DNA from 3 places in the Sporocytophaga myxococcoides DSM 11118 genome. Region 2 is predicted to be linked to each of the others. Evidence: riboswitches for the same ligand, from Rfam matches in the RefSeq annotation. Region 2 holds a riboswitch; each other region holds the start of a gene.
What was found. Region 2 has a riboswitch for S-adenosylmethionine ahead of K350_RS0116050 (homoserine O-acetyltransferase family protein). Riboswitches for the same ligand answer to the same signal wherever they lie in the genome.
Positions count from the first base shown of each region.

Region 1 (10,254 bases), on a different contig from region 2:
GCCAAGCAGAACTTAAAAATTTATTTTAAACATTGCTCCCATTTTAATAAATGTATAAATACAAATCTCTTTTTCGGGTATACTTGGGTGAAACAATGAACTTCAATTTCAAATTTTTACTTAAAAACTTTAATATTCAATAGAAATATCCCCTCCAGGCTCATCAATTTTATAAATTAAGGTAAATATTACTGTTCCTTCAAAAACACCATTCCCTTTCCAACTTTATCCTTTGCTATATCAGAAATTGTAAATGCAACAAAATCATCTTTGACACCAATTTCTGTTCCGTTGGGTTTTCCAAATACTTCCATTTGTTGTATGATCAGGAGTTTATCAATATTATCAACTTTTGCAACAAGTTTTTCGCTCTTTTTTATGTTTCCGCTTTTAATTTGACCACTTACCACGAGTCTTCCGTCTGAAAGCTGAAAAACATCTTCTGTAATGAAGACAAATATTTCAGGTTTGGAATTTTTAACAGAGGAGAAGGAAAATTGCAGGAATATGACTAGTGTTTTAAGAATCCCTTTCATAAAATTAAATTGAGGTAATGGTTATAATGAATTGGATCTTAAGTTACAGAAAAGAACTGTTTCCCAGAGGTGATTTCCCAGATTTCATCAAATCAAAGTCTCCCACTTCAATCTTCCAGTTCTTCACAAAAGAACTCAGCCTGCTTCATTTTAAGAATAATTTCTTCTGCAGACAAAGAGTCACATTCTATTCTCAGGACTTTGTCCCGATCATCCATGTCAACTGTCCAGCTGATCTTATCATTGAATTCAATTAATGCTTCATGTATCATTTCCTGATAGGTTAAAACTTTCTTGTCTGTTTTGAAAACTAATACGTTCTTAAATTGCTCTCTCATAATATTAAATTCCGGCTTCATGTATCATTGATTGTTACAGTTTAGAAAGCCTTTTGGATTACAGGCATTTCCAGAAAACTCTCAAGGCTTTTAAGTTCTTCTTTTATAGCAGATTGCTTTATCTTGCTGAGATTATCAAAGAGTTGGATATCCAGGATCACATTTCCTTTGGACAATATTTTTTTCCATACTCCGACAACTCTTCCATTTACAATAACTGTAGGATAAAATAAACCATTTACAGTAATGACTTTCCTATTGTGCTCAGCATCCAAAAACAGCTCTCTGTTTTTATACCCTAAAATATATTCATCAAATGCCGGAAGCAGCAATACTTTATTGGGGATAGGATTTATCTTAAGATTACTAAAGTACCAATATTCTGATTGGTTGAATATTTCTTTGGTCATGCTGGATAGTATAGATTCAAAAGCATTTTTTGCATCAGCATTCGATAAACCAGACCAGTTTACAAAATCAGCAAATGTTGCAGGGCCATGGCTTTGAAAATATTTTTTTGCCAGTTCGTATAAAGCTTCTTTTCGTTCAAGGATTTTAGCTTCAGGAGCCCAGGAATCAAGCAGTGTAAAGGTAATCTCATTATCTTTCATCGGCCCCTGGCAAATAATTTTTTGAAGCGATGCACGGTTAATAAGATATACACCTCTGTTTTCTTCAGGAGATAGTCCATTCTTTATAAGTAATGCATAGAGTTCTTGTCTCGTCAGATATATACCATCGAGTTCTTTGGAAAATATATTAAATGCTTTTGAAAATGATTTTTCATCAAGGCTGACACTGTGATACTGTTTATGCATTCGAGTTATAACCGCAGGGCCCGCCAGGTCAAGTATCCACTTTATATCTTTTGAAGAAACAAGGTGTAAAGTACCTCTCAATGCCGAAGTTCTTATAATTGATCCGTCATTAATACAATTAATAATATCGGATTCAGACGAATTGGGTAAACGTATTCCAATTGCCAGTTTAGATGCAGGAAAATCCTGAGACTGAATGACACATGATTTACGCACAACTTCCTCGCAAGATGTATTACTACTATTCACCAAACCGTGGTTGATAAGTCTATAGTTTAAAATTTCAGAAGGTGTCATGATTTTGATTTGATTATTTTCAAATAGCAGCTTATCAATACAAATAAATAGAGAATGACTGACAACAGTGTGTCAGTAGGAATAAAAAAAGCATCAGATTCTTACAAAAAGAATCTGATGCTATGATATTTTTAATTGAAGTGTTCTCTTTAAGCTTTGAATTTTACAAGAGTTACGTGGTCTCCTCCCTTCTCACGTGCTTCATCTGTTGCGCTTTCCACTTCTTTATATTTCCGAAGAAATGACCTAACTGTATCTTTCAATATTCCACTTCCTCTACCATGCACAATGCGAGCTTCGGGTAAACCCAAGAGAAGAGCATCATCAACCCAGTTTGTTAACAATGTAATTACATCTTCTTTGGCTTTGCCTCTGACATCAAGTTCAAACTGAAAATGTAATAACTTTTCTTTTGTGTCAATTTTAACGTTCCCTGAATTTTCAGGTGCAGATTTGATGGTTTCAGGAGGTGGTTGTGAAAAGGTAACTTTGTTTTTCTTAACAGTCATTTTCATAATGCCCATAGCAACTTCAAGATCGTTGCCTTTGACAGAAAGGACTTCTACTACGGTGTCCTGACCATTGATTTTTACAAAGTCTCCAGGTTTAATTTCGCTCATAGCTATAAAAATCTATTTTTAATAAAGTCAAAAATAGAATTTCCATTTGCATTATCAAGAGCAGAAGTATGATTTTTTGAATTAATTTAGTCCCCAAAAAATGATAAATTGCCTTACTTACCAGTATAAGATAATTTATTTAATTAATTCAAAATTAGAAATAACAGGAATCGGCAATACCGATGGAGTTGTGCCTTAGTATCTCTGATTGACACAATTTGAAGTTAAAAAAATAATCAGATGATAATTCAAAACTTTGATAGAATTAAGCTGCTCCTAATCTCAATGGTCTGAATGTTTCGTAACAATTCCTGATTTTTCTGACAGTACTATTAAAGAAATGTTTCTGGACAATATATGTAAGAGCATTAATTGTGAATGAGGAAAACAAGAAATAATTGGCTCCCATTTTACTTGCTCTGCTTTTTTCTTCGTTAGAAAGATGCTCGTTCAATATAACTATAATTACATTTTCCTTTTCAAGTCTTGAAGCATGCGCATAATCTTTTAAGAAATCCCATCCATCCACAATTGGAGTGTCCATGTCTAGCAATACCAATACTTTTGATTCTTTTAACTTTCTGCCCAAATGAAGGTGGTCTAGAAATAAGAATGCATGTCCTCCATTAAGAGCCATTTTAACTTGGTCGGCCATTCCAGAGGATTCAATGGAAGATTTTATGCGACTAGTGAAGTCGCTGTTTTTGCCTACAATAATTACCTGGTCAATTTTTTGCATAACGGTATTGGAAGGTTTCAATGTATTTTTACGAAATAAACTAAAGTATAGTTACATAGGGAAATTCGATAAAGAGGTAAAATTAATGGATAAGAGTCAAAATTAACAAGTTTTAATTTGATTTTAATGAAGAATATATATGATTTTAGAAAGAATTTTAACTAATAATCCTGTTTTTATTCAATTTTGTCGGAGCAAGGTAAATTATTTAAAGAAAAAATACAATTGAACTTCAGTTTGTTATCGGTAAAAGTGGAATAAATATCCTTGTCGAAATCCAAAAAAAATACCTGAAAGATAGCTTTCAGGTATTGTAACTTAAGGTCCGATTTACCCCTTATTTTTTAATAGCCTTGTTTAATTCATTGATTAGCACATCAAGTTGTTGCTTGTCACTCGGGTCTTCTGCTTTTGCTATTGCTTTTTGTGCATGATCCAGGGATTTCTTGAATAACTCATCGATTTCAGCTTCAAGAGCTTTACCTTCTTTCTGATAAGCTCCTACGCTAAGGGTACCAAGTTTCTGGTGTTTTTCCTTTCCTGTATTATAATAGATAACAGCAGTGTTAAAATTGGCTATCAGATCATTTGGGGCAATGGCTAATACCTTACCATAAGTCTGCAAAGCTTTATCTGTATCAGTTTTGCCATATAATACTGCAAGCTGATTAAGAAGATTTATATCATTAGGGTTATTCTTAACCAGATTTTCAATAGAAGCAGTAGCTTCTGAATCTTTACCTGTTTGTAAGTAAAGATTTTTTTGAAGTTCCAGTATGGTTTTGTTATTTGGAAAATCAACAAGACCTTTTTTGGCAGTTGCAAGAGCCTTTTCAGGACTTTTTTCTATTTCGTTTTCAATTGTAATCTGGTAATAATAAAGAACAGGGCTTTTATAGTTGAGAGAATTAAGTTTAACCACACTGTTTTTAATGACATTCATGTCGTGTACTTGTTCTGCTGCATAAATTGCATTAATGTAAGCAAGAGTGTCTGCAGGTTTAATCTTCTGGGCAGTTTCAAAACTTGTGATTGCCTGTTTATAGTTACTGGCCTCATATTCTGAAAAGCCTTTATTTATAAACAAGCCCCAGATTTCCTGTAGTTTTGCTGAAGACATTTTTGAATATTCGCCTTTAGAAGGATCCAACTCTACAGCTTTATTGTATGATTCATAGGAAGTCTGAAGTGCCTCTGGTGCAGCCGATTTTACTTCCGGTTTTTGGTTCATTGCTATATCCTGGTATATTAACCCTTTGTAATACCAGGTTTTTGCATTTGCTTTAGTTTTTTCGTGTTGACTAGCTTCGTCAATTTCCTGTTTTGCTTTTATCAAATCTCCATCTTTATGATAAAGGATTGCATTGGTAACAGCAGAGTTCTGAGCAACTCCGATTAGAGAAGAGCCTGTTAATATGATACTAAATAAGATTCTTTTCATAGCTAAATCAATTCTTTAGATTTAAATAGTTAAAAAACTGTTTATGTGTGACTTACAAAAAAAAGCCGGAATATAATTCCGGCATTTGTAAATATCAATTATCCATTATTCATTATCATTATCATTATCATTGTCATCATCCTCTTCTTCTTCAGACTGAGACTCTTCAGTAGCATCAGCATTTGGAAGTTCAGAATCTACATCAGGAAGTTCAGATTCGATTTCCAGGATTTCAGATGCTATAGCATCGGTCGTTTCTGGCGAAATTTCGGTTGGGCCAAGGTTTTCAATTTTCGCAACAGATGCTATTTCATCTGTTTCACTTAGCTTTATTAAACGAACTCCTTGGGTAGCTCTTCCGACAATTCTAAGTGCAGCAACTGGCATTCTTATTATAATTCCGGATTTATTGATGATCATCAGTTCATCTTTATCCGAAACATCCATTATTGCTACTAATTTCCCTGTTTTTTCAGTAATGTTTAGAGTTTTAACTCCTTTTCCTCCTCTGTTGGTAACTCTATAGTCGTCGATATCAGAACGTTTTCCATATCCTTTTTCTGATACAACAAGAAGGTTATTATCAGAGCAGCTCAGACAAACCATACCAATTACCTTGTCTTCGTCGTCAGCCAAAGTTACGCCTCTCACTCCTGCTGCATTTCTACCCATTGGACGAACATGTTCTTCATTAAATCTGATTGCTCTACCAGATTTAAGGGCTATAACAATTTCATTATTACCATTGGTAAGCCTTACATTTAAAAGTTTATCGCCTTCGTTTATTGTAATAGCCTGTATACCATTGGATCTAGGTCGGGAGAATGCTTCAAGGGAAGTTTTCTTTATGGTTCCATTTTCTGTAACCATTATGATAAAGTTATTATTAATATAATCGACATCAACCAACGTTTTTATATTAATAATCGCTCGTACTTTGTCTTCTTTCTCTACATTGATAAGATTCTGAATTGGTCGACCTTTCGATGTTTTACTTCCTTCAGGTATTCCATAAACTTTTTGCCAGAAGACTTTTCCTGAATCTGTAAAAATCAGAAGGTAATTGTGCATCGTTGCAATAAAAAGATGTTCCGTAAAATCATCTTCTTTTGAAACAGCTCCCCTTGATCCGACTCCACCCCTGGCCTGTGAACGATATTCTGTTAATGGTGTACGCTTAATATAACCTTCGTGTGAAATTGTAATAACCATTTCATCATCCGCGATAATATCTTCTATGTCAATATCATCTGCAGAATGTACGATTTGAGTTCTCCTTTCATCACCATAACGCTCTTTCATTTCAAGAGACTCGTCTTTGATGATTTGCATTCTGAGCTCCTGGCTATTAAGAATTTCATTTAACCTTGCAATTAAAGCCATAACTTCTTCGTATTCCTTAACGATTTTGTCACGCTCCATGCCTGTTAAACGCTGAAGTCTTAATTCAAGGACAGCTTTAGCCTGAATTTCAGACATTCCGAAGTTTTCCATCAAACCTTTTTTAGCTTCTTCAGGATCTCTGGAGTTTCTGATCAACTTTATTACCTCATCAAGGTGATCCAGGGCAATCAGATATCCTTGTAAAATATGTGCACGTTTTTCAGCTTCTTCCAGTTCAAACTTCGTTCTTCTGACTATCACTTCATGACGATGATCCACAAAGTGTCTGATCATGTCTTTCAGATTTACTGTCATTGGCCTGCCATTGACAAGAGCAACGTTGTTTACCCCGAAAGATGATTGAAGTTGAGTGTATTTATAGAGATTATTTAAAACGATACTTGGAATAGCATCTTTTTTCAATTCATATACGATGCGAAGCCCTTCTCTATCTGATTCGTCTCTGATATCAGAAATTCCTTCGATTTTCTTTTCATTAATCAATTGTGCCGTTTTTTCCACCATTGAGGCCTTGTTGACCATATATGGAATATCGTGGACAACAATCATATCTCTTCCTGTAGGAGTATTTTCAAAAGTGGCATTTGCTCGCACTACAACTCTTCCACGACCAGTTTCAAATGCCGATTTTACTCCTTGATAACCATAAATGGTTCCTCCTGTTGGAAAATCCGGAGCTTTTACAAATTCCATCAGCTCCTCAATTGTGATGTCATTGTTATCAATATATGCACAAACACCATCCACAACTTCACGTAGATTATGTGGCGCCATATTGGTAGCCATACCAACAGCGATACCGGAAGTTCCGTTAATCAAAAGATTTGGCACCTTTGAAGGAAGAACTGTGGGTTCTTCAAGGGAATCATCAAAGTTGGGTTGAAAATCTACTGTATTCTTGTTTATATCAGAAAGCATTTCTTCGGCGATTCTCTTGAATCTAGCCTCAGTATACCTCATTGCCGCAGGAGAATCACCGTCTATAGATCCGAAGTTTCCTTGTCCATCGACCATCATATATCTCAATGACCATGGTTGTGCCATACGAACCATGGAATCATATACCGATGCGTCACCGTGAGGGTGGAATTTACCAAGTACCTCACCAACAATTCTTGCGGATTTTTTATAAGGTTTGTTCCAGTTAACACCTAATTCTGACATTCCAAAAAGCACCCTTCTGTGTACAGGTTTTAATCCGTCTCTTACGTCTGGTAATGCCCTTGAAATGATAACCGACATCGAATAATCGATGTAAGCTCCCCTCATTTCATCTTCAATGTTAATAGGAATTATGTTTTCGCCTTCAGCCATAGATATTATAAATGGAAATTAGGATTTTTTAATGTAGCAAGATAAGTATTTTTAGTGAATGGCCACAATTTGGCATCCTAAATTTGGCTTTTATTTATACACATTCAGATCTTCTTCTTTCTGTTTTTTTGATAATGGAACCAATATGCAATCACTACTTTAAGTAAATAAACGATATGTATTGGTTATTAGCACAATACAACACAATAGTTTTTCAAGATTTTCAATTTGATTATACTGAAGGTAAGCCTAGCCCCAAATTTTAAATGGAACAAATACCTTCTGGTTTATGCTTTTTATATATGTAGAAAGGAACAGTCTGAAATTTCTGAAGAACAGAATTTTATAAGATTTAAGTTGAATGCAAAATATAATAAAATGGAGGCTTTGATTGATCTGGACAAGCATTTATATGATCCTTCTATAGAGGAAGTTAGACTGGTAGAAGTACCTGATTTTAATTATTTCACTCTTTATGGAGAAGGTCCGGCGATATTTGATATGCATTTTTTGCAAGCAGCATTAACTCTATTCAAAGTTGATGAATATGCTAGAAAAATTTTATCTGCCAAGACTCCAATGGTTAATATTTGTGCGAATGGAATCACTCCTGTTGAAGTTTTGTGGTGGAAAGATGATAGACCATTTGATTTTAACATGGATACAATTTGGAAATGGGCAATTATGATCAATGAGCCAGCATTAATCAACGAAGACATTCTTGGCTTGTCACAGAAAATGGTTTTGGAAGAGAACCCAGAATGGTCTTTTACCCAGTCTATTACATTAAATCGCCTTTCTGAGGGCTTGAGTTTGCAGACATCATTTAAAGGTGGCCGAACAGAAGGAAAAAAATCTCTAGAAAAGGTCCGTTCTTTTGCAAAAAGTAAAAATCTGGAATTCATTGGTAAATACCATGAAATATATTTTGAAAATCCGGAAGACTTAAAGTCAAATCAGTTGGTGACAATTTTAAGATTTCCTGTATCAGAAATTAAAATATCTCAAATAATTTAATAGTTGGCTATGACACAATTACTGGAATCCCCAAAAACCTCTTACCTTCTTGAAGGAAGCCTTGAGGTCTTACATCAACAGACCAGAGAATGGTTAAGTGAAATGGATTTGTGGAAGGATGAGATACGTTTTTTTAAGAATCTGATCAATAAGCAACTTCTGAAAGTGAGATCAGAAGATGATAAGGAGGAGTTGAGAGATTATGAAAAAATTCTAAGTAAAATGCATAATGACTGGCTGGAACATCTTTTCATGCAAACCCAAGCTCATGAAATGTATTTGGCTGGAATAATGCAAAACCGCCCCAAAGACTATGATGAAGCATATAGAGAAAGGCATCGAGACCTTACTGAAAAAGTTGACGGTTTTTATAAGGAAATGAAAAGCATTAAAAGCGAATTATTTGAATTCATAGAAAAGCTTTGATAATGATGTAGTTAAACAGTGCATCATTAAAATTTTTCATAACAATTTACCTGATCCTCAGTTTGGTAATCACAGCCGGACTGAGGATATTATTTTTTAATAAATTCACCGGTTAATTTATTTTTGTTAAACTATTTGGAACAAAATTTCCAGTAGCATATATTTGTAATGCGATCACCTACCGTGTGTAGTTGATTTATAAAGAAGAAGGGAGAGAATAGGCTCTGAGAACTTCTAGCAACCTGCCACCAAAAATGTAAGGTGCTAAATCCTAGTTTCGATTTTCGGAACACATATAAATTAACACTTATGAATACAGCCCAATTTAGAGATTCAAAAGAAAAAGTAACTAAAGGACAAGGTTCTTCAGTAAACTTTCGTTTTGCCATTACGTTAAATGCATATAACAACAGTTATTGTTGTTGTAAGCTTTCGTAGTTGGCTTTGGCTAATTTCCTGTAGTAACAGGTTTAAATCAATCCTTTAACAATTTAACCCTTAATGCCATGACAAAAACTATTTCTATTAATTTTAAGACGTTGGCACTCACAGCTGGAATTTCTAATTCTCAAAATAACGAAGTTTGCAATCCTGTATATTCAGTTAATCTGTATCATTTTAACGAAACACCTGGATTGACTTACGAAACCTATCTGACAATTTCAGAAATGGTTAATTATAAATGTGACCAGGCGGTGGCTGGTCAATCTCCGCTAAAACAATGCACCTGGAATCTGAATTAATTCCTGGTTTTTAGATAAATTTGAGGGCTGCTTCATATAAATTGAAGCAGCCCTTCGTTTTTATTCGGTTTAACCTTAAAATGAAAATTAAAATATCGAAACCATTTAAAAGTACACCCAACATTAACCTTTCACGAAAATTCAGAATTGCCAAATATGTCATGTACCGGGAAACCATGTTGCATAAGAGTGATCTTTTATGGACTTTCCTTGGATCGTTTTGCGGAATAGGACTTATTGGTCTCATCAACAGCCAGATATTCGAAGTTCAGGATCATATATTTTTAATAGGATCTTTCGGAGCTTCTGCCGTATTATTATATGGAGTATCTAACAGCCCTTTATCTCAGCCAAGGAATCTGTTTGGAGGTCATATACTTTCAGCACTTGTAGGGGTGACTGTGGCTCAATTATTACCAGACACGCTTTGGTTCTCATCTACTCTGGCAGTTTCACTTAGTATCATGGTAATGCAAATGACCAAAACTCTGCATCCTCCCGGAGGTGCAACTGCTCTGATTGCTAATATTGGCTCTGCTAAAATAAAAGCTTTGGGATACT
Region 1 covers NZ_AUFX01000003.1:172,703-182,956, forward strand. The annotation lists gene K350_RS0100460 (hypothetical protein) at 189-536, opposite strand; gene K350_RS26780 (hypothetical protein) at 644-874, opposite strand; gene K350_RS26785 (winged helix DNA-binding domain-containing protein) at 916-1,989, opposite strand; gene K350_RS0100475 (Smr/MutS family protein) at 2,139-2,609, opposite strand; gene K350_RS0100485 (response regulator) at 2,875-3,348, opposite strand; gene K350_RS0100490 (tetratricopeptide repeat protein) at 3,686-4,789, opposite strand; gene gyrA (DNA gyrase subunit A) at 4,895-7,507, opposite strand; gene K350_RS0100500 (GyrI-like domain-containing protein) at 7,736-8,524, shown strand; gene K350_RS0100505 (hypothetical protein) at 8,534-8,950, shown strand; SAM riboswitch class I at 9,144-9,252, shown strand; gene K350_RS0100510 (hypothetical protein) at 9,457-9,693, shown strand; gene K350_RS26790 (HPP family protein) at 9,774-10,254, shown strand, end outside.
Region 1: linked by a shared signal. The riboswitch ahead of K350_RS0100510 (hypothetical protein) and the one ahead of K350_RS0116050 (homoserine O-acetyltransferase family protein) in region 2 are both predicted to bind S-adenosylmethionine.

Region 2 (10,254 bases):
TAATTTTGAGTTTGATGTCTATTTTGCTTGAATGCAGGGCTTTTAGATTATTTCTTATCAGGTCGAGAGTATTGTAGAAAGTATTTATTTCCATTTCGCTCATTCCATTAAAAGCTCCTTGCTCCAATTCTTTATATGTTTTCCGTATTTGAGGAATCAATTTTTTGCCTTTGGCGGTCACTTGTAAAAGATGCTCCCTTCTGTCTTTCTGGTTTATGACTCTCTCCACGAGTTCAAGCTTGGACAAATGATCAAGATTGCGCAAGGTGGTAACTTTGTCGCAATGAAGTAGTTCGGAAAGTTGCTGCTGGGTTATCTTCCCTGAGTTTTCATCCAGAACCAACAACATATAATAATATCTATCCAAACCGGAGCTTTCCAGGTTTTCTACAAGAAATGCTAGGTAATTTTTAGCCAGATCTGTGCAGCGTTTTCCCAGCGGAGGTTCTTTTGATGAAATAATTCTCATTTAAAGCAACAACAATAGTAAATTAAGTTAATTGTTAGCAATATTAACTAATTGGAATTATAACGTAAATAAACAGACTAAAATTTAATTGTTTATCATTGTTCGTCTTTGAATTCCAGGATTTGGAATTCGAAAAATTAGGAACAGCAAATGGGGTATAATAGTTTGGAAAATATTTATTTGAATGCGAAAACTTAAAGAGATGAGTTTATATGTTTTGTGTTTTTATTTTTGCCTATTTTTTTAGGCATAGAAACGACCTTATAGGTTAAAAAGCAGACGATGGCGATTATAAAGAATAGTAGCATAACAAAAAAAATTAAGGTCTTTAGGTATTTATACGTGTTTTTAGAGGGTAAGTAACCTGATTTTTCACGAATTTTATTTCTGTGATATTAAACGATTTATGTAATGAAGAGGCTCCGGATTCCTTATCAGGTCTGTGTTAATATTTTTCCCTTATCCCCTTGTATGTCTACTATAATTAGATTTCTGATTATTAGTAGCTTATAGTGTTTAATTTGAATGCAAATACTAAAATTTGTTACAATTGGTCAATTTGTTTTGTTTTTAACATTTCTCCGATTAATTTTGAACCCTCCAAAGTCAATTACTCTGAACATGTAATTGATTTATAAAGAAGAGGGGAGAGAAAAGGCTCTTTGAACCTCTAGCAACCTATCCTTTTTGAGATAAGGTGCTAATTCCTTTCCTAAGATATTAGGGCATATAAATTAATTATGATGAAGAAATTAATTGAATATTACTACACCTTTCGTTATACCTCTTTCCTTAAGAGTAAAGGCCAGTCTTTTAATTTCCTCTTTATCTGTTGTTAGTTTTGTGCTGAATTTGTTGGTTTAATCTGGAGTTTAAAAAGTGGAAAACAAGACCTTTACATATAAGAATAATTTTGTTTTAGAGTCAGGACAGGTTCTTGAAAACCTTACGATTCAATATTCTACATTTGGAAAACTAAATAGTAGAAAAGACAATGTAATCTGGGTTTGCCACGCTCTTACTGCTAATTCAGAAGTACATACATGGTGGTATGGATTGGTGGGAGAGGATAAATTTTTTAATCCAGAGAAACACTTTATAGTATGTGCCAATATTCTTGGTTCTTGCTATGGAACCAGTGGTCCGCTGGATGTTAACCCTCGGACCGGAAAGCAGTATTTTCTGGAATTCCCGCAGGTTACAATAAGAGATATGGTAAATGCTCATATTCTTCTTAAAGAAGAATTAGGTATTTCTAAAATACATTCTTGTATAGGTGGTTCTCTTGGCGGTCAACAGGCAATGGAATGGTCTATCATAGCTCCTGATACAATTGAAAACCTGATCTTGCTGGCTACAAATGCTTTTCATTCTCCATGGGGAATTGCTTTTAATGAGTCCCAAAGAATGGCAATACAGGCTGATAAATCCTGGCAGGAGTGCAGAGAAGATGCAGGGCAGGAAGGTTTGAAAGCTGCTAGGGCTATAGCGCTTCTCTCATACAGAAATTATAATACTTACGTTTCCACACAGAAAGAAACAGACGACAATAAGCTGGATAATTATAAAGCATCCTCTTATCAGAATTATCAAGGGGTTAAGCTTGTAAACAGATTCAATTGTCATTCATACCTTTATCTTTCAAAAGCAATGGATTCCCACCACGTTGGACGTGGGCGAGGTGGAGCTGAGGTTGCTTTAAAAGCTATAAAATCAAATACATTGGTGATCGGTATCAAAACGGATATACTTTTCCCTGTTTGCGAGCAGATTTTCTTAGCACAAAATATTGTCGGAGCAGAATATCAGGAAATTGATTCTTTGTATGGCCACGATGGCTTTTTGATTGAAACTGAAAAAATTGCAAATATCCTTCAGGATTTTTATAAAAGAAAAACTGCTGCCGGATTGTTCTGATAAATTATTAAAATTAAGCATTAGCTGTTGAAAAATCCTGTTAATCACTATAATCAATCATGTGATTATAACTTCTAATGGCCGATTAGCATTGATATTTTTTTAAATACTTGTTTCCGATTTATTTTTCTTCCTTTAGTCTCTTCCGCAATATCTTTATCCGATAAATCGTATAGAAAAAAAGCCTATCTTTAGGGCTCTTAGTGTTTATACAGAAATCTGACAGAAATCAATTAATTCAATTCAAATGAAAAAAGGTATTCTTATTTTTCTGGGGATAATAGCATTTTTATTTATCCTCCTGTTAACCATTCCATTCCTTTTTAAAGATCAAATCAAAGCTAAAGTAGATGAGCAAATAGCAAAAAGCGTCAATGCTACTGTTGTTTTTGATTCAGATAAATTAGGATTGTCTCTTATCAGAAACTTTCCTAACGTAACTATTTCAATCGATGATTTTGGTATCATCGGAAAACAGGAAGAGTTTAAAGGCGACACGCTTTTCTTCGCTAAGAACTTTAAAGTTGTCGCAGATATCATGAGTGTTATTTCAGGAGATCAGATAAAAGTTAAAAGCATTTATCTGAATAAGCCAATTGTTGCAACATATGTAACAAAAGATGGAAAAATGAGCTGGGACATTGCTATAGCTACTCCTGAAGATACTGTAAAGAAAGCTCCTGAAGAACCTTCAAAATTCAGTATTGCTCTTGACAAATGGGAAATCGAAGATGGTCTTATTATTTATGAGGACAAATCATTGCCCATGTATGCTGAATTGAGAGGCTTTAACCATACTGGAAAAGGAGATATTACTCAGGATATATATGATGTTGAGACATACACTAAGTCTAAAGAGACAGTTGTTATTTTTGATAATGTTGCTTATCTGAACAAACATCAGGTGGAGGCAAATCTTAACCTGAATATTAACATGCCTAAATCCGAGTATAAGTTTCTTGAGAACAATATCAAGATCAATAATTTTGATTTCGGATTTGACGGACTTATAGCTATGCCAGGTGATGATATAATTTATGATCTAACCTATGCAGCAAAGGAAACAGATTTCAAAGACCTGATCTCTCTTGTTCCTGCGGTTTACACAAAAGACTATAATGACCTGAAAGCGGATGGTAAAGTTGCATTTAACGGAATTGTAAAAGGTAAGCAAACAGCAACAACGCTTCCTGGCTTTACCTTCAATCTTAAAATTGATAATGCAAGCATGAAGTATCCATCACTTCCTTCTGCTATCAGCAATATTGTTACAGATCTGAGTGTTGTTAATACTGATGGTATTATTGATAATACTGTTATCAACCTGAAAAAATTCCACATGGATATGGATAAAAATCCTGTAGATGCTCGTGCTCTTGTTGAAGGATTGAATCCATATAAAATTGATGCTAATATACTTGCTAAGGTAAAACTTGATGATGTAACTAAATTCTATCCTATAGAAGGAACTACTTTGAAAGGTCTTTTCGGTGCAGATGTAAAGGTGAAGGGTATGTATAGTGATTCACTGAAACTGATGCCTGTTGTAGATGCGAAAATGTTCTTACAGAATGGTTATGTTAAAACTAAAGATTTCCCTGCTGCATTAGAGCAAATGAGCTTTAACGCTGCTGTGCAAAGCTCTGGTGATATGCCGACATCTAAAGCATCATTGGAGAACTTTAAAATGGTAATGGACGGAGAGCCGTTTGAAATGAAGGCTAATGTTGTGAATTTTGATGACCCTGCCTATGACGTGAATCTGAAAGGAATTATTGATCTTACAAAAATGACGAAGATTTATCCTCTTGAAGATATGACCGTAGCAGGTAGAATCATTGCAGATATTGCAACTAAAGGGGTGTTGTCTGATGTGGAAGCAGGAAGATATGATAAAACTTCTACAGCAGGTACAATGAAGGTCTCTAATCTGAAATATTCAAGTAAAGACTTCCCTCAGGGAATGGCTCTTTCTTCAGCAAGTTTTACACTTTCTCCTGATAAAATGACTATCGATAACATGGATGGTTATCTTGGGAAAAGTGATATCAGCATAAAGGGATTTTTCTCTAATTACATGGGTTATATGTTCGGAAAGCAGGATACGGTCCTTCGCGGAAACATGAGCTTTAATTCTAAGAAATTTGATGTGAATGAATGGATGACGGATGAAGAGGCTACTACTCCTCAAGCTCAGGCCGAACCGGTCGATAGTGGTCTTGTCGAAATACCGAAGAACATTGACTTTTTCCTAGCATCTCAAATCGGAGAAGTTCTTTATGATAATATGAGTCTTAAAGATCTTAAAGGTAACATTATCATGAAAGATGGGATAGCGAGGCTTGAAAATCTTGTGTTCAATTCTCTCGGTGGAAATTTCCTGCTTGCAAAGGGAGAGTATAACACTAAGGATATAGAAAAGCCGTCATTCGATTTTGATATGAAGATTACAGAAATTCAGATTAAAGAGGCTTTTAAAACCTTCAATACAGTTCAGACATTTGCTCCAATGGCAAAAAATATGGAAGGTGTAGTTTCTTTATCCCTGAAGACAAACGGTCTAATGGATAAATATATGAATCCGCTTTATCCTACAATGTCTGGAGCTGGAACCCTAGCAATACCTAATGCTACGATTAAAGATAATCCTATTCTTGCTACAATGAGCAAGCTTACTATGGTAAAAGAGCTTAATCCGCTTGGAGTTAAAAATGTGATTGCTAATTTCAAGATTGAAGGAGGTAAGTTAAAAGTTGAACCATTTGACGTAAATTCAGGCAATTTCAAGATGAATATTGGCGGTGCTTCGGGCTTTGACGGAGGTCTTGATTACATTGTAAAAATGGATGTTCCGGCTGGTGCTTTAGGTTCTGCTGTAAATTCTGCTTTAGGAAAGATTACAGGACAGTCTTCATCAGGCTCAGAAAACATAAAACTTGATCTGAAAATTGGCGGTACCAACAGCGATCCCAAAGTTGGTATAGCTGGCAGCAGCGTTCAGGAGCAAGGGAAAGAGCAGGCAAAAACTGCTGTTGAAAACAAAGTAAAAGAAGAGATCAAGAACAATGCTCAGATTCAGGAAGCTCAGAAAAAAGCAGATGAGGCGAAGAAAGCTGCAGAAGAGAAAGTAAAAGCAGAGCAAGAGAGAATTAAGAAAGAAGCGGAAGAAAAGCAGAAAGCAGAGCAGGAAAGACTGAAGAAAGAAGCTGAAAAAGGCGTTAAGGATCAGCTTAAAAAACTTCCTAAATTTTAATCAGAATTATAATCAAACTAAAAGAGGGTGTTTCCAAAGGAAGCAACCTCTTTCTTTTAGTTATAAGTTGTAAGTTTTAAGAAAAGAGGCTTACAACTTACTACTTATAACTTACAACTTTTATATTTCCACCAGAGCAACTTCAGACACATAATAGCTCTTTCCGCTCTTGCATTCTTTGCATATGTACCTTGTCCGATTAAGTTTTCCTTTTATAAAGAATTTTCTTCCAAGTCGGAATCTTTGCCCTTCCGTAAGTTCCGATAAATAGACAAGATTGTCATCCTTATCAAATTCTCTTAAAGCCATCATCAGATTGGTATCTGAGCAAGTGGAAGCTTTAGGGTCTGCGATATAATCTTTTAATGCCTTCGACAAGGAGGTAGGGAAATCATGCCTTTCGAATATAGGTATTAGTAATTCAGAAAAGATTGCCTTCCATTGATCTCCGTGAGGCTTTATCCTGTTCCCATAACGGATCTGTGCTTTGAGGTGTGCCACTTCATGCAGATAGGTGACAAGAAATGAATAGGGGTTCAGGTCATGATTAAGCGTTATGGTGTGTTCCTTTGTCCTGGGATCATATCTGTAATCTCCGAGTTTCGACTCTCTTCTCCGGGCCAGCCTGAAGTAAAAGTGATTCTCATACCATAGCTTGTAACAATATGAAACTGTTCCTTTCGGAAGATGCTTTTCAAAAACTGTAATAAGAAGATTATCCTGCATTTTAGGTCTAAATAGGATTTTAAAATAAGAATTTGCAGGAACACTGGCTGGGGAATGTAAGGATTTTTTATTCCTGGTAATAATGGGACTTTTCCGCTTATTTTTCATACCCTTTTTTTGAAATTACATGCCAGAACAGGAAAAGTTTTACAAAAAATGGTCTAAATTTTCAACTTATCGTGTTTTCATGATATAAGAAAGCTTTAAAATTGTTATATTAGCTCCTTAAGAATTTTTAAATTAAATAAGTATGGTTGAAAATATAAAAACATCCGCTCTAAAAGGTGTTGTAGTAGGAGATCAGGTTCAGGAGATTTTCGAAGCAGCAAAAAAACATCAGTTTGCACTTCCTGCTGTAAACGTAGTAGGAACTAATTCTGTAAACGCTGTTTTGGAAACAGCAAAAGAAGTTAATTCACCTGTAATTATCCAGTTATCAAACGGTGGCGGACAGTTCTATGCTGGCAAATCTCTTCCAAATGACAAACAGCAGGCTTCTATAGCTGGTTCTATTTCTGCTGCTCATCACGTACACCAATTATCTTTAGTTTACGGTGTTCCTGTTATCCTTCATACTGACCATGCGGCTAAAAATCTTCTTCCTTGGATAGATGGTATGCTTGCAGCTGGTGAAGAATTTTTCAAAGCATACAAAAAACCTTTGTTCTCCTCTCACATGATCGATTTGTCAGAAGAGCCTCTTGAAGAGAACATCGAAATCTGCAAAGAATACTTAAAAAGAATGTCTAAACTGGGTATGACTCTTGAAATCGAGCTTGGTGTAACAGGTGGAGAAGAAGATGGAGTTGATAATTCTGATGTAGATAATTCTAAACTATATACTCAACCAGAAGAAGTTTCTTATGCTTACGAAGAACTTATCAAGATCAGTGATAAATTTACAATTGCTGCTGCTTTTGGTAATGTTCACGGTGTTTATAAGCCAGGTAGCGTAAAGCTTGAGCCAAAAATTCTTAACAAGTCTCAGGAGTATGTGAAGAAGAAATTTAATCTTAGCGCTGAAAAACCAATCAACTTTGTATTCCACGGTGGATCAGGATCTAGCCAGGAGCAAATAAGAGAAGCTATCTCTTATGGAGCTATCAAAATGAATATCGATACTGATATTCAGTGGGCTTATTGGGATGGAGTAAAGAACTACTACAAGAAGAATGAAGGATATCTTCAAGGTCAGATCGGTAACCCTAAAGGAGAAGATCAGCCTAACAAGAAATTCTACGATCCAAGAGTTTGGTTAAGAGAAGGTGAGAAAACCCTTGTAGCTAGATTGAAGCAGTCATTTGAAGATTTGAATGCAATCAATGTTAACGCTAAATTGTAATTGATATCATACCCTCAAAATCCTCCTTCTTTGGGAGAAGGGTTTTAGATGAGAAATATCTATATAAATAAAAAAGCCCCCGACATGTCGGGGGCTTTTTTATTTATAAATGTTTATTTAAAACTTAAAGATTTTCCTGAGGAACTTCGGTAACCTTACCTTTAAGAATAATCAGAAGATCGGTAAGTTTAGATTTAAGTTCTTTTCTATCAACAAGGAAATCAAGGAAGCCATGCTCCAATAAGAATTCTGCAGATTGGAAGCCTTCCGGAAGGTCCTTACCTATTGTTTCTCTGATTACCCTTGGTCCGGCAAAACCAATCAAAGCCCCTGGCTCAGATATGTTGAAATCGCCCAACATTGCATAAGAAGCAGTAACTCCTCCAGTGGTAGGGTCTGTCATTAATGAAATGTAAGGAATTCTTTCTCTGTCAAGAAGTGCAAGTTTGGCAGAAGTTTTAGCCATTTGCATCAATGAAAATCCGGCCTCCATCATTCTGGCGCCTCCGGATTTACTGATCATTAAAAAAGGAATTTTGTGCTTTCTTGAATAGTCGATTGCTCTTGAGATTTTTTCACCCACTACTGATCCCATTGAACCACCGATGAATTTAAAATCCATGCAGGAGATAACGATTTCAATTCCGTTCATCTTTCCTACAGCCGACCTCACTGCATCCTTAAGTCCTGACTTTTTTTGTGAAGCTTTAATTCTGTCTGGATAAGCCTGACTATCTGTAAACTCTAGTGGATCTGAAGAGCTAAGGGTAGGATCTAATTCAGTAAACTGATTATCATCAAAAATCAGTTCGAAGTATTCTTTTGATCCTATTCTGGCGTGGTAATTACATTCAATGCAAGTATAGGAATTAAGTACATGAGCACTGGTCTGCATGACTTTTTTGCATTCGGGACACTGATACCAAAGTCCGTCAGGAACTTCCTTTTTCAGTTCTGTAGGTGTTTGAATTCCCTTTTCTGTTCTCTTAAACCAAGTCATCCCTTATTCGTTTTGATTGTTTATTTTCACTATTTATTATAATTCTTAAGCTAAGTCTATTTCTTTGGTCAGATAAACATCCTGGACCGCATTTAAAAGTTCTACACCTTGAGAAAATGGTCTTTGAAAAGCCTTTCTTCCTAAAATTAGTCCGACGCCTCCAGCTCTTTTATTAATGATTGCTGTTTTTACAGCTTCTTTAAGATCATTTTCTCCTTTTGATTCTCCTCCTGAATTGATTAATCCAATTTTTCCCGAATAACAATTTGCTACCATGTATCTGGTGAGATCGATAGGATGGTTTGTTGAAAGTTCGGAATACATCTTTTCGTCGTATTTTCCGAAATTCAGGGCCTTAAAACCTCCATTGGTTTCGGGTAATTTTTGTTTGATAAGATCAGCCTGTATAGTCACGCCTATGTGGGTTGCCTGGCTGCTCATATCTGTTGCATTGTGATAGTCAACACCATCTTTTTTGAAAGCATTGTTCCTTGTATAGCACCATAGTATTGTAGCCATCCCAAGTTCGTGTGCCTGTTCAAAAGCTTCGGAAACTTCAATGAGTTGTCTGTTACTTTCTTCAGCACCAAAATAGATGGTTGCGCCGACTGCAACAGCTCCAAGGTTCCATGCTTCTTTTACTTTTCCGAACATAACCTGATTGTATTTATTCGGATAAGTTAGAAGTTCATTATGGTTGATTTTTACTATAAAAGGAATCTTGTGTGCGTATTTTCTGGCATTGATGGCTAATGTACCGAAGGTGCTTGCTATGGCATTAGAGCCGCCTTCAATTGCCAGTTTAATAATATTCTCAGGGTCAAAATAAATTGGATTTGGAGCAAAGGAAGCTCCTGCAGTGTGTTCTATATCCTGGTCTACTGGCAAAATAGATATATACCCAGTTCCAGACAGTCTACCGTGTTCAAGAATTGAAGCAAGGCTTCTCAGAACCGGTGTCGGGCGATTAGACAGTGCAAACGATTCATCTACATAATTAGGCGTAGGATTTCTTATCGATTGCTTTGTTATTGTCTCACATTGATGCTTCAAGAGGTAATCGGCATCATTTCCAAGCAGACTTAATATCTTATTGTAGGACATTTTTCTTCTATTGTAATGAAACTTTATCCAATACAGAAAAGCAAAGATATCTTTTTTTTCAAATCCTCCAAATTTGGATATTTCAAACACCTGTCTGAAAATCAAATAATTAACAGACAGATGTTTTGGTGATTTCAGAGTAATATTTTGAAAAAGGATAGCTTTACTTTACTTCCTCATAGTCTACATATTCCCCTTCAGAAGGTGATTTTCCGGACTTCTTCTGATTTTTAGGAATATAGTCAATGTCTATCGTCCCTTCTTTTTTTCTTGGACGTATTGGCTCTTGATTATTTGTGTTAAAACCATGCTGTTCAGCCATTTTTTTTGCCATGCGCTCAATAGCATACCTTAACAAAGGTTTCGTAAGCCACCTTATCGCCAGATAAATAAGAAATATAATTAATAAGACTTTAAACATATATCTATAAACTACCTGCTGA
Region 2 covers NZ_AUFX01000012.1:166,327-176,580, forward strand. The annotation lists gene K350_RS31370 (MarR family winged helix-turn-helix transcriptional regulator) at 1-469, opposite strand, end outside; SAM riboswitch class I at 1,099-1,205, shown strand; gene K350_RS0116050 (homoserine O-acetyltransferase family protein) at 1,349-2,386, shown strand; gene K350_RS29140 (AsmA family protein) at 2,634-5,639, shown strand; gene K350_RS0116060 (SprT-like domain-containing protein) at 5,760-6,473, opposite strand; gene fbaA (class II fructose-bisphosphate aldolase) at 6,616-7,707, shown strand; gene accD (acetyl-CoA carboxylase, carboxyltransferase subunit beta) at 7,832-8,707, opposite strand; gene K350_RS0116075 (class I fructose-bisphosphate aldolase) at 8,753-9,811, opposite strand; gene K350_RS32040 (DUF4834 family protein) at 9,975-10,232, opposite strand; gene carB (carbamoyl-phosphate synthase large subunit) at 10,244-10,254, opposite strand, start outside.

Region 3 (10,254 bases), on a different contig from region 2:
TGTCATTAATAAGGTTAGCTTTTACTACATCATATCCGCTGGCTTTAAGTATTTCAGAGACAGAATAACCAAGGAAATTATTTCTTAAGTGGCCGAGGTGAAGAGGCTTATTTGTATTTGGACTTGAATACTCTACCATTACCCTTTTACCATTAGAAGGTAAAACGGCAAAGTCTTCACTTAGAACGCTATTAGAAAAGATTGAAAGCCAGGTTTTATCAGAAATGACAAGATTTAAAAATCCTTTTACAACATTGAAATCAGAAACTTCCTCCAGATTATCCTTTAAAAATTTACCAATTGCCTCGCCTATTTGCTCCGGAGATTTCTTGGTTTTGGAAGTATATGGAAAAGTTACAAAAGTTAAAGCACCTTCAAATTCTTTCTTGGTCGGTTGCAATTGAATTGATTCTGCCTGATCTTCCAGGCTGAACTGACTTTTCAAAGCTTCTGATATTCCTGATTTTATCTTTTTTTCTAAATTCATTTTAAAGTTATTTTTCAGCCATTGGACGAATTCCGTATTAAGTTTTATTTGTTTGCTTCAATGGCGTTGCAAAGATTGTAATTTTATAGCAATATTGCACAAATTTTAAACAGCACTATCCGCAATTAAGAACAAATAATGGACAGATACATTGACCTGATTGAACAGACATTTTATTTTCCTACAGAAGAGTTTAAAGTAGTTGACAATGATTTGCATTTCAATGAAGTACCTTTAATGGACATAGTAAACAAATATGGTACTCCTTTAAAATTAACCTTTCTGCCGAAAATCAGCAGTCAGATTCAGAAGGCCAAAAAATTCTTCAATGAAGCAATTGCAAACAATAACTATCAGGGCAATTATGTATACTGTTATTGCACCAAATCTTCACACTTCCAGTTTGTTCTTGAAGAAGCTCTGAGAAATGATATCCATATTGAGACCTCAAGTGCTTATGATATTCCTATTGTAAAGATTCTACATAAAAAAGGCAAAATCAGCAAAGATACTTTTGTAATCTGTAATGGTTATAAAAGACCTGAATACACGCAATATATCAGTGATCTGATAAATGAAGGTTTCAAAAACTGTATTCCGATTCTGGATAACCTTGATGAGATCAATGCCTATGATGAACAGGTAACCAATCCATGTTTTGTAGGTATGAGATTAGCGGCTGATGAGGAGCCTAAATTTGAATTCTATACAAGCAGATTGGGCATCAGATACAATGATGTATTACCTCTGTATGAATCTAAAATAAAAGATAATCCGAAGTTTAAGCTTAAGATGCTTCATTTCTTTATCAATACAGGAATGAAGGATACTACATATTACTGGAGTGAATTAAGCAGATTCGTTCACAAATACTGTGAATTGAGAAAAGTTTGTCCAGACCTTGATTCCATTGATATCGGTGGTGGCTGGCCAATTAAAACTTCCGTTCACTTTGATTATGACTATGGATACATGGCCGATCAGATTGTGAAAACTATCAAAAGAATCTGCACTGAGAATCAGGTGCCGGTTCCGAATATCTTTACTGAATTTGGAAGCTTTACTGTGGGGGAAAGCGGTGCCGTGCTTTATTCAGTGCTTGGAAGCAAACTTCAGAATGATAAAGAAGAGTGGTATATGATCGACAGTTCATTTATCACTACACTGCCAGACGTATGGGGTTTGAATCAAAAGTTTATATTACTAGCTGTAAATAACTGGAACAAAGAATACGACAAAGTGAAAATTGGTGGTATTACTTGTGATAGTATGGATTATTATAATTCGGAAGCTCACCTGAACATGGTATTCCTACCAAAGCTACAAGAACAGAATAAGCAGATAATAGGATTTTTCCATACAGGTGCTTATCAGGAATCACTAGGAGGATATGGCGGAATTCAGCATTGCCTTGTGCCTGCGCCAAAACATGTGCTTATTCAGAAAGATGAAAACGGCAATTTTACAGATACCTTATTTGCTCCTGAACAAGATAAAAATGTAATGCTGAAGATTCTCGGATACGAGAGTTAAACAATCCCTGAAGGAATCTGGTTAGATTAATAATTATGGTTAGGCTAAAAAACTTGTTGGATTATGAGAAAAATACCATACTTATTCTTTGTTGCAGTTCTTTTATTATCTGCTTGCAGAAAAGAAGAAACATGCGCTACGTATTCAAAAGATACGAAAGTTAAAAAAACGAAGCAATTTACTTCAGATGAAGCTTCTATCTAAAGTAAAAGAGCCGTTCCTGCCAGGGACGGCTCTTTTTTATTCTTTTAAATCTTCATCTTAAAGTCTCCTCAACTTCTTCATAAGATTTCTAGTACAGCATTGCTATATCAAGCTCTTTTACTTGATAAGACATAATCTGAAGATTGAATTAAGAAGGTTTCAAGTACACCATTAAACTCTTCTGGATGTTCCATCATAGGCACATGACCACATTGATCTATGACGTGTAATGTTACATCACCTGGTATCAGTTTTTGAAATCTATGAGCAATATGTATAGGTGTTACTTTATCTTGTTTTCCCCAAATCAGAAGTACAGGTACATTTATTTTGTCAAGTACTGACGCAACATTGTTAGTATTAGCAGAGCGGGCCATTTTAATTACTTTAATGGTTTTCCTGACATTATTAACGACCTCGTATACTTCGTCAACTAACTGAGGGGTAGCTACTCTTTCGTTGTGAAATATATTTCTGACTTTTTCTTCCACATACTGATAAGATCCTCTCTTCGGATATGTAACACCAAGGCTATTTTCATGTAAACCTGAACTTCCGGCAAGTACAAGTCTTTCTACTTTATCAGGATGGTTAACAGTATATAGTATAGCGAGATGGCCGCCAAGAGAGTTTCCCACTAATGTTACTTTTTCCAGATTCAAGGATTGAATAAAGCTATCAAGGTAGTCAACTAATCCATCGAGACCTTCTTTTGGTAACGATTTTTCATATACTGGCAATTCTGGAATTATGACTCTGTATTTTTGAGAAAAATACTTTATCGTTTCATGCCAGTTGCTCAACCTTCCGAACAAACCGTGAAGTAGCAAAATCGGCTCTCCTGAGCCTGCTTCAGTGAAATGAAATAAGCTGGGCTTTCCAGATTTATTTTCTTTGAATAGTCTCATAATCAGACTTGATTGGTTAGTTTTTCTTTTATCAATGCGATGGGCACTCCAAAGCTTAAAAACTTTTGCAATGCTTGTTCGAGTTCTAGTTGTCTTGACAAATACAGTCTATAGTTTACTTCATTGTTTAGCTGAGTAAATACTTGCTGAAAGTATTCCAGAACTACTTGAAGATTATTAACCTTAATCTCGATTATAAACTCTCTGTTCGTAGTATTCACGTCAATAATCAGTCCTTCAGGCTTACCAGCGACAAAGAATCCCTTTAGTAAACCAAAGCTGAATTTATCATCCCATAAATTGAATTTAAGCCTGTTTCCAAATCCACCTTTAGAAAACCTTTCGGCATTCAGATTAGATATTGAAGACTTAAGTCCAGGATAACTCACTTCCATCACTGTTTCCAGTTGATTAAGCCATTTTGCAAGTTGAAAAGCAACAGAAGAATATTCTTTATATTTCTTCTCTTCTATATTGAGCTGGTTTTCTATAAGCTCGCCAGTTATGTCAGTTATAAGGAATTCAGGAGCAATGTTTTTTTCACGTTGCTCTTTAAGCTCTTCCAGCAACGATTTTTGAATAAGCATTTGAAATAGATCTTTTTTTTGCCAGCTATTCAAGCCTTGTACCACAAAAGCTCCAATAGCTGTATTGTTAAACGCACTATAATTTTGAACCGAAGTGATAACAAAGTCAGCTCCTATTTCAAGAGGATTGAATATCTTTCCCAAACCGCCTGCTGAATTGTCAATGATAACAGGAATCAAAGATTGATGAGCCTGTTCAATAATGTGTGAAAGATCTTCTACAGCCAATGTCAAACTGTCGATTGTTTGCAAATAGATCACACCGATATTATTTAATGCGATAATATCTTTAAGATTAGTATCAGAATAATCTTTGGCAAAGAACAATTTGATTCCATTTCGTTTGAAAGCTTCAATTTCCCATACACCAAGATGGAATGTCAGGATATTTTTTCTTTCTCCGACTATGTTTTTTATGAGTGTATATCGTGCAGAACGAATTGATTTAAATGCTAAAGCCTCAATACCTGATTCAGAAATAGCAACTTTCTTTTCTATTTTTCTCAAAGTATCCCAGGTTGTATTAAAATGTAAACTATCTTCTGCAGCATCATTGAGATGGCTGTGTGTTATTTTATCTATTTGGATGGATTTCATAGCTTTTGTGAATTACAGGATTAAAATTTGGTTGAAAATTAGGATTGCAAACCGTTATGGTTTATCAAAACTTATTTGAGGTGATTCTACATCGTTTGTTCATCATCGTAATATTTATAGTTCCCTTATTGGGCAGGAATTAGCACCTTGAAATGAAACAGGTTGCTATAGGTTCATTGAGCCTGCTCTCTTCCCTATTCTTTATAAATTAAATGCAGTAACCGCATGTAATTCTATACAAAGGTATTTTGAAATTCCTAAAATACAATAACTCTATAGGAAAAGTAGGGTTTATGTTTGAGGTTTATGAAAAGAATACCACCTGAATAAGTATAATATATTGAAAATTAAAGCTTAGTAAGAAAGAAATGATTGTCCATCATTATGGGCCATAAAGTAAATTATAAGAGCTAATCAGGATAAAAAGTCTAACCACATAAGATGCACACAACAACAGATTATTAATCTTAATACAACATAGATCCTATTTATTCTTGTTGAATCCAGTTATATTCATCATGATCCCAATAGATTATCCCTCCTCCGCAGGATTCAGAGGCATGAATATAAATACCATCTGCAGGCAGGGTTGTTTTTAATGAATCAGGAACATCTTCTAACATGATCTCTCCTGTTTCTTCATCAATATTGCTGCACGACTTTGTTCCTTTATTTACCTTTTGAAACACCCCAACCCAATTAAAATCATCAAATTTCTGAGATAGAACTTCCTGACCTGCACCTAGTAAATAATGTTCTTTCGATGCTCCATGCTTAATCAAAAGACCTACTTTATTAGTTTTCTTATCTTGCAATAAAATAGCCGTATCCCCAATATCATCCAAATTAAAATACCCGGTTATCATGTAGGGATTATGATTAGTTGAAATATCATACTGCTCGTCAAGTCCTAAACTACTGATATATGACGTTAAAATACTATCATTAAACATTGGAGACTGAACATTAGGAAGGTCTTCTTGAATCCGCTTTTCAACTTTGGGAGTACTATCCTGAATTGCAAGCATATCAGTAACAACTGTGATTTCAGTATTCTTTTGTGCACATGAAACCGCAATAATTGCCAAAACAAAAAAGTACAAGTCAGCTTTCATAACTTCAATAGGTTGATGCAATAGTCTAAGATAGAATCTAGACCAAATTAGGTTGAATTCAAGATATGAATATTCTTTCAATAATTCACTTTTAAACAAACATCTGACCATTCCAAATGGCTTACAAACATCATAGACAAGGATTTTTTTAATTCATTAATCATATTTTTATAGCTGTGAATACTAAGTAATTACTGTTCATTAATATGAAAATAAATGCAATTTTAATTTATAAACAGACAAATATTTTTTAACACATGGTTACATATTTTTTCCAATTCCGTATAAGGAAAATTATGACGGATCTTGAGTTAATTGATAAAATTCGTAATGGCGAAAAGAAACTCTTTGGAATTATTATTCAAAAATATAATCTAAGGCTTTTCCGAATTACAAGGTCAGTTACAAGGCATGACGCAGACGTAGATGATATTCTTAAAGAGACTTTTCTTAAAGCATTTTTAAGGCTTTCTCAATTTAAAGGAGATATTGAGTTTTCTGTCTGGCTTACAAGGATTTTGTTAAATATTATTTCTATCAGGCTTAATAAATCGAGTTGGTTTAGCAAGGATTTCTTCAATGCCTTTAAGAAACGAAGTATTCCTGATTTAGGAGTATCCAATATAGGCTTTAAAGAAATACTGGAAAAAGCTGTTGATGGTTTGCCCAGAACCCTGAGATCCGTTTATGTGATGGTTGAAGTTGAAAGTGCTAATATACAAGATGTTGCTTTATCACTGGAAATACCTGAAGAGGAAGTCAACGACAGATTAATCAGGGCTAAAGCATTTCTGAATGATAACCTATGCATTGACAGTCTGAACCTACCAGATTTATTTATCTTTCCGACTGATCGTAGTGAAGTTGTTTATTGTGAAGTAATGGAAATGCTTGATATGATCAGGTAAAATTTCTTCATAAAAATTTTACCAACCTATATATAACTTGAACCCAATATAAAACTATTGATAGTCAATCTTGATCATGGGTGAAATTCAATTATGGTCACAAAGTATCATTGATTAAATTTTCTATAATAAACACAAAGGGCTTACCCGCATTACCGGATAAGCACTTTAAATTATTTATTAAGATATCTTATTCTTTTTCAAGAACCAGGGTAATCTTATTAAAATCTGCTGCTGCATTGATTACTTTTCTGAATTGCTCAAATATCTCGATTGGATAGTTAAGCTTTTTGTAATACTCTTCCACGTCGATTGTAACAATTCGTCCTTCCTGTTTGTATGTAGAAGTAAAGCCCATAGAATTTTCATTTCCGTCTTTGAAAACAATGTTCTTATTAAGGTCTTTCAGGTTCGGAATTTTATATCCCTGTGGAATCTCGAATTTAATCTTTCTTACGTATTCATTCGGATAATCAAGAGAGATCTCTGTATTTCTTTTCTTTTCCTGATACAGTTCATTCTGTGGCCCAATGATTTCGCCAATCTTCAGAAGGTACTTACCTCCTGCCTTTTCAATCAGTTCATCACTTTTTAAAGTACCTGTAATAAGCATTGGCTGAATATACGGAGATATGTTTTTGTCTACATTTTTTACTGTAACATTGCTAACATGTCCGTCTTTAGCCTGGCTTTTTAGAATCTCATCAAACAGCTCTTTACGCTTGTCTTCAGGAATCAAATCATAATATGGCTGAATAAACATTGCTTTATAACCTTTAAAGCTTCTCTCTATTGAGATTGTTGAATTGTCATTTTCAAGATCAACAGCCAGATTGATAATGAGGTTATCATGATTCAACTTATAATCAACAGAAGGTATCATCTTGATTTCACTAAGTCCTGTTGTAAAATCACCAACCGTAAGAGGCTTGATAACCATAGCATAATTGCCCAGGAAATATGAAGGAATCATTGGATAACGGAATTCAAACTGCACAGGAGACATATACTTGTCAAGCTTATCAAAGTAGATCAGCTGTTCATCAAGGTAATCCCATGATTCAAACTTAGGATCAAATCGTTCGCTTGTCTTATCATTAGAAAGCGCCAATCTGTGGCTTACTTCGGCTCTTTCGAAGAGTTTAATAAACAACCTCGTCATTCCGAATTTGGAACCGAATTTATTTTTTAATATAAAATCAATCTGAGAACTTTCACTTCCTCCATTTTGATTTACAATAAAATTACTTTTGATGTGATTTTCTATAAGCTTTATCTTATCCTCTTCCGAAGCAGATTTATCAAGCTTAATTTTCTTTAAAAGTCCGTCTACCTGTTTGTCAATTTTAGAATCTGTAACATGAGTGTTGGCATATATACTTTTAGCTGCTTCCGCAAATGTTACGATTTTTGTTTTACCAGTGCTCGTGTTATTTGCGATCTTATATTCAAGACGCATTACATTCGCCCAATAGTCACTGTATTCTTCCTTAGGTAAAGCATTAGTTTTATTCACCTTCAGAGATATGTGTCTTTTCTTTTCAATAACAGTGTCTTTAACCTGTGCATTGCCATTGTAAACTTTAGTATCATAGGTTAAAAACTCCGGTACAATTAGTTCAAAAGAGTAATTGTAGCTTGGGTTTTGAAATTGAATATATCTTCTTCCAGAGTTAGCGGGATATTTTTTGAGCTTATAAATGTATTCTATTTCACTTCCCACTTCCACACCTTCCACAGCGAAAACTTTGAAGGCTCCTTTGTTCTCCAGGTTTTCGACTTCTTTCATGTGACTTTTATCCGTAAGAATAATTTTCCCGTCTTTACTAATTGACCTGACTTTGATGTCAACAATATCCATCACATTCGCCAATGATATTGAAAGTTTATTGTATTGTTCAATTCCAGACTCATTGTTAACAGCTACAATAAGGTGATGAACGGAATAAATGTAAGGCTCATTTTTCTCATTATAGGAGATCTCTTCAGAAGCATGGTTTTTAAAGATAACACAAGACTCTTTCTGATCATCAGCATTTACCTTAAACCTGGCCCTCTTTTCTTCCCAATCATAACTGTCAGTTTCGGGCTTTTGTGCAAATAGTGTTATTGCATTACAAAAAATAGCTAAAAAGATAACTTTTTTAAAAAGCTTATTCATATTGATGGTTTAGTTTTCTACAATGGAGATGTTTTCTTTATAGGCTTTATTCAATTCTTTAATCATCTTATTCCACGTAGGGAATTGAGTTGTTTTAAGAATAAGAAAGTCGATGTATATTTTTTTTGTATACACCAGTTTATCTTTCTTTAATTCATATTGAATATCAAAACCAAAATCCTTCTCATTAACTTTTTTGTTTTCAGGAATGTATTTTACTTTATACCCTTTCGGAATACTAAAAGTAGTAACTTCCGTCATTTCATATTTATAATCTTCTTCAAAATCCGTCTTTCTGTTTGAGGATTCGAAGTTGAGAGAGGAAAGGTCTTTATTGAGATTTAAATTAATAAACACTTCCTTACCCGATGTTAAAGAATAATCTTCCACGTGAAAATCGAACTTTAAAACAGTTGGCTTTTCTCTTTCGGATGCGTTCTTAACAATAGGGTTAGTTACTTTGCATTTGTTGTTTCCTTTAGATAAAAAGCTATTGAAATAGTCTACCTTATCTTCCTGATCGAGGTTGCCATACACATGGGCAAATGTAATTTTAGGATATCCTTCAATATATCTTTTACCTTTTCCTTTCAAGCTGTTTTTTTCAAAATCAACATGAACAGTATCTACAATTTTGTTCTTGCTTCTGTCGATTAAAGGTACTTTAAGCACCATACAGCTGTCTTTTCCCATTACTATCAATCCTTCTTTATCCTGAATCATTGAAGTAGGCTGTCCATGCAACTGGTATTTACCAGTGGCATCCAGAAAATAGTATTTTCCATCAAGTTTCACTGTAGCAATCATGTGATTGAAGTTACAGCTTGAAGGAACTTCCGAAACAGCGTATGGAATATCTCTTGAACCAATGAGTGTCAGATATGCAGGAATGCCGGCAAGTTTGTGCATATAGGAAGTTATGTTTGCCATATCTTTGCAGTCACCATACCTCTTTCTGTATACCTTTTCCGCATCTCTCGGTATAAAACCTCCATAACCATCTTCAAAAGCAATGTATCTGATGTTGTCCTGCACCCAATAAAAAATTCTTTTAGATTTCTCCAGGTCTGATTTGGCACCGACAAGTAAAGAATCGACAAGTCCCTTGATCTCTTTTTCCGAATCTTTATTAATGCCCTTTACAAGATTATAAGTCCACTGATAAAGGTCTTTATAGTTGGAAGAATAATTAATGGTACCGTTTTTAAGATTAAGAGATTTGATGTAAACAATAATCTGAGGTGCATAATACCTTATATTGGGAGCATTAGCATCATGTTCAAGCCTGGGAACGTTTTTCATTTTCCAGGTTGTAATTATTTTATTACCTTTTTTAATCTCGCTTTTTTCAAGAGCACTTTCATCTACTCCTATCACCTTATATCCGATCTCAATCTTGTTATTGTAAGTAATAGACAATTCAGAGCTTAAGGACAATGCCTCAGCGCTGAAAAAGAATGGACCGAAAAGTCTTGGCTCAAGGTAGGACTCTTTATAGAAAAGAGATGATTTTGCTCCCTTTTGAAGGGACGGGTAAATAAATTTTTTAACCCTTGAATCATTGAAAAAAATACCTCTCTCCTGTACATCCTCATCAATAAAGTCAGTTACTTTTATAGTCTTCAAGCCTCCATCGCCTTTAGGAATCATACACTTCGCTTCCACATCACTAACCTTAAGCATACCGGAATAGTATATTTCCTTTTCTGAAAGAATATTTGCATTGTCTTTCAGATAGATCATTTCAGAATAAT
Region 3 covers NZ_AUFX01000003.1:186,848-197,101, forward strand. The annotation lists gene argS (arginine--tRNA ligase) at 1-487, opposite strand, end outside; gene K350_RS0100540 (type III PLP-dependent enzyme domain-containing protein) at 626-2,020, shown strand; gene K350_RS32180 (hypothetical protein) at 2,084-2,224, shown strand; gene K350_RS0100550 (alpha/beta fold hydrolase) at 2,332-3,132, opposite strand; gene K350_RS0100555 (PLP-dependent transferase) at 3,135-4,316, opposite strand; SAM riboswitch class I at 4,428-4,526, opposite strand; gene K350_RS30600 (hypothetical protein) at 4,805-5,431, opposite strand; gene K350_RS0100565 (sigma-70 family RNA polymerase sigma factor) at 5,689-6,339, shown strand; gene K350_RS0100570 (DUF3857 domain-containing protein) at 6,530-8,500, opposite strand; gene K350_RS0100575 (transglutaminase-like domain-containing protein) at 8,510-10,254, opposite strand, start outside.
Region 3: linked by a shared signal. The riboswitch ahead of K350_RS0100555 (PLP-dependent transferase) and the one ahead of K350_RS0116050 (homoserine O-acetyltransferase family protein) in region 2 are both predicted to bind S-adenosylmethionine.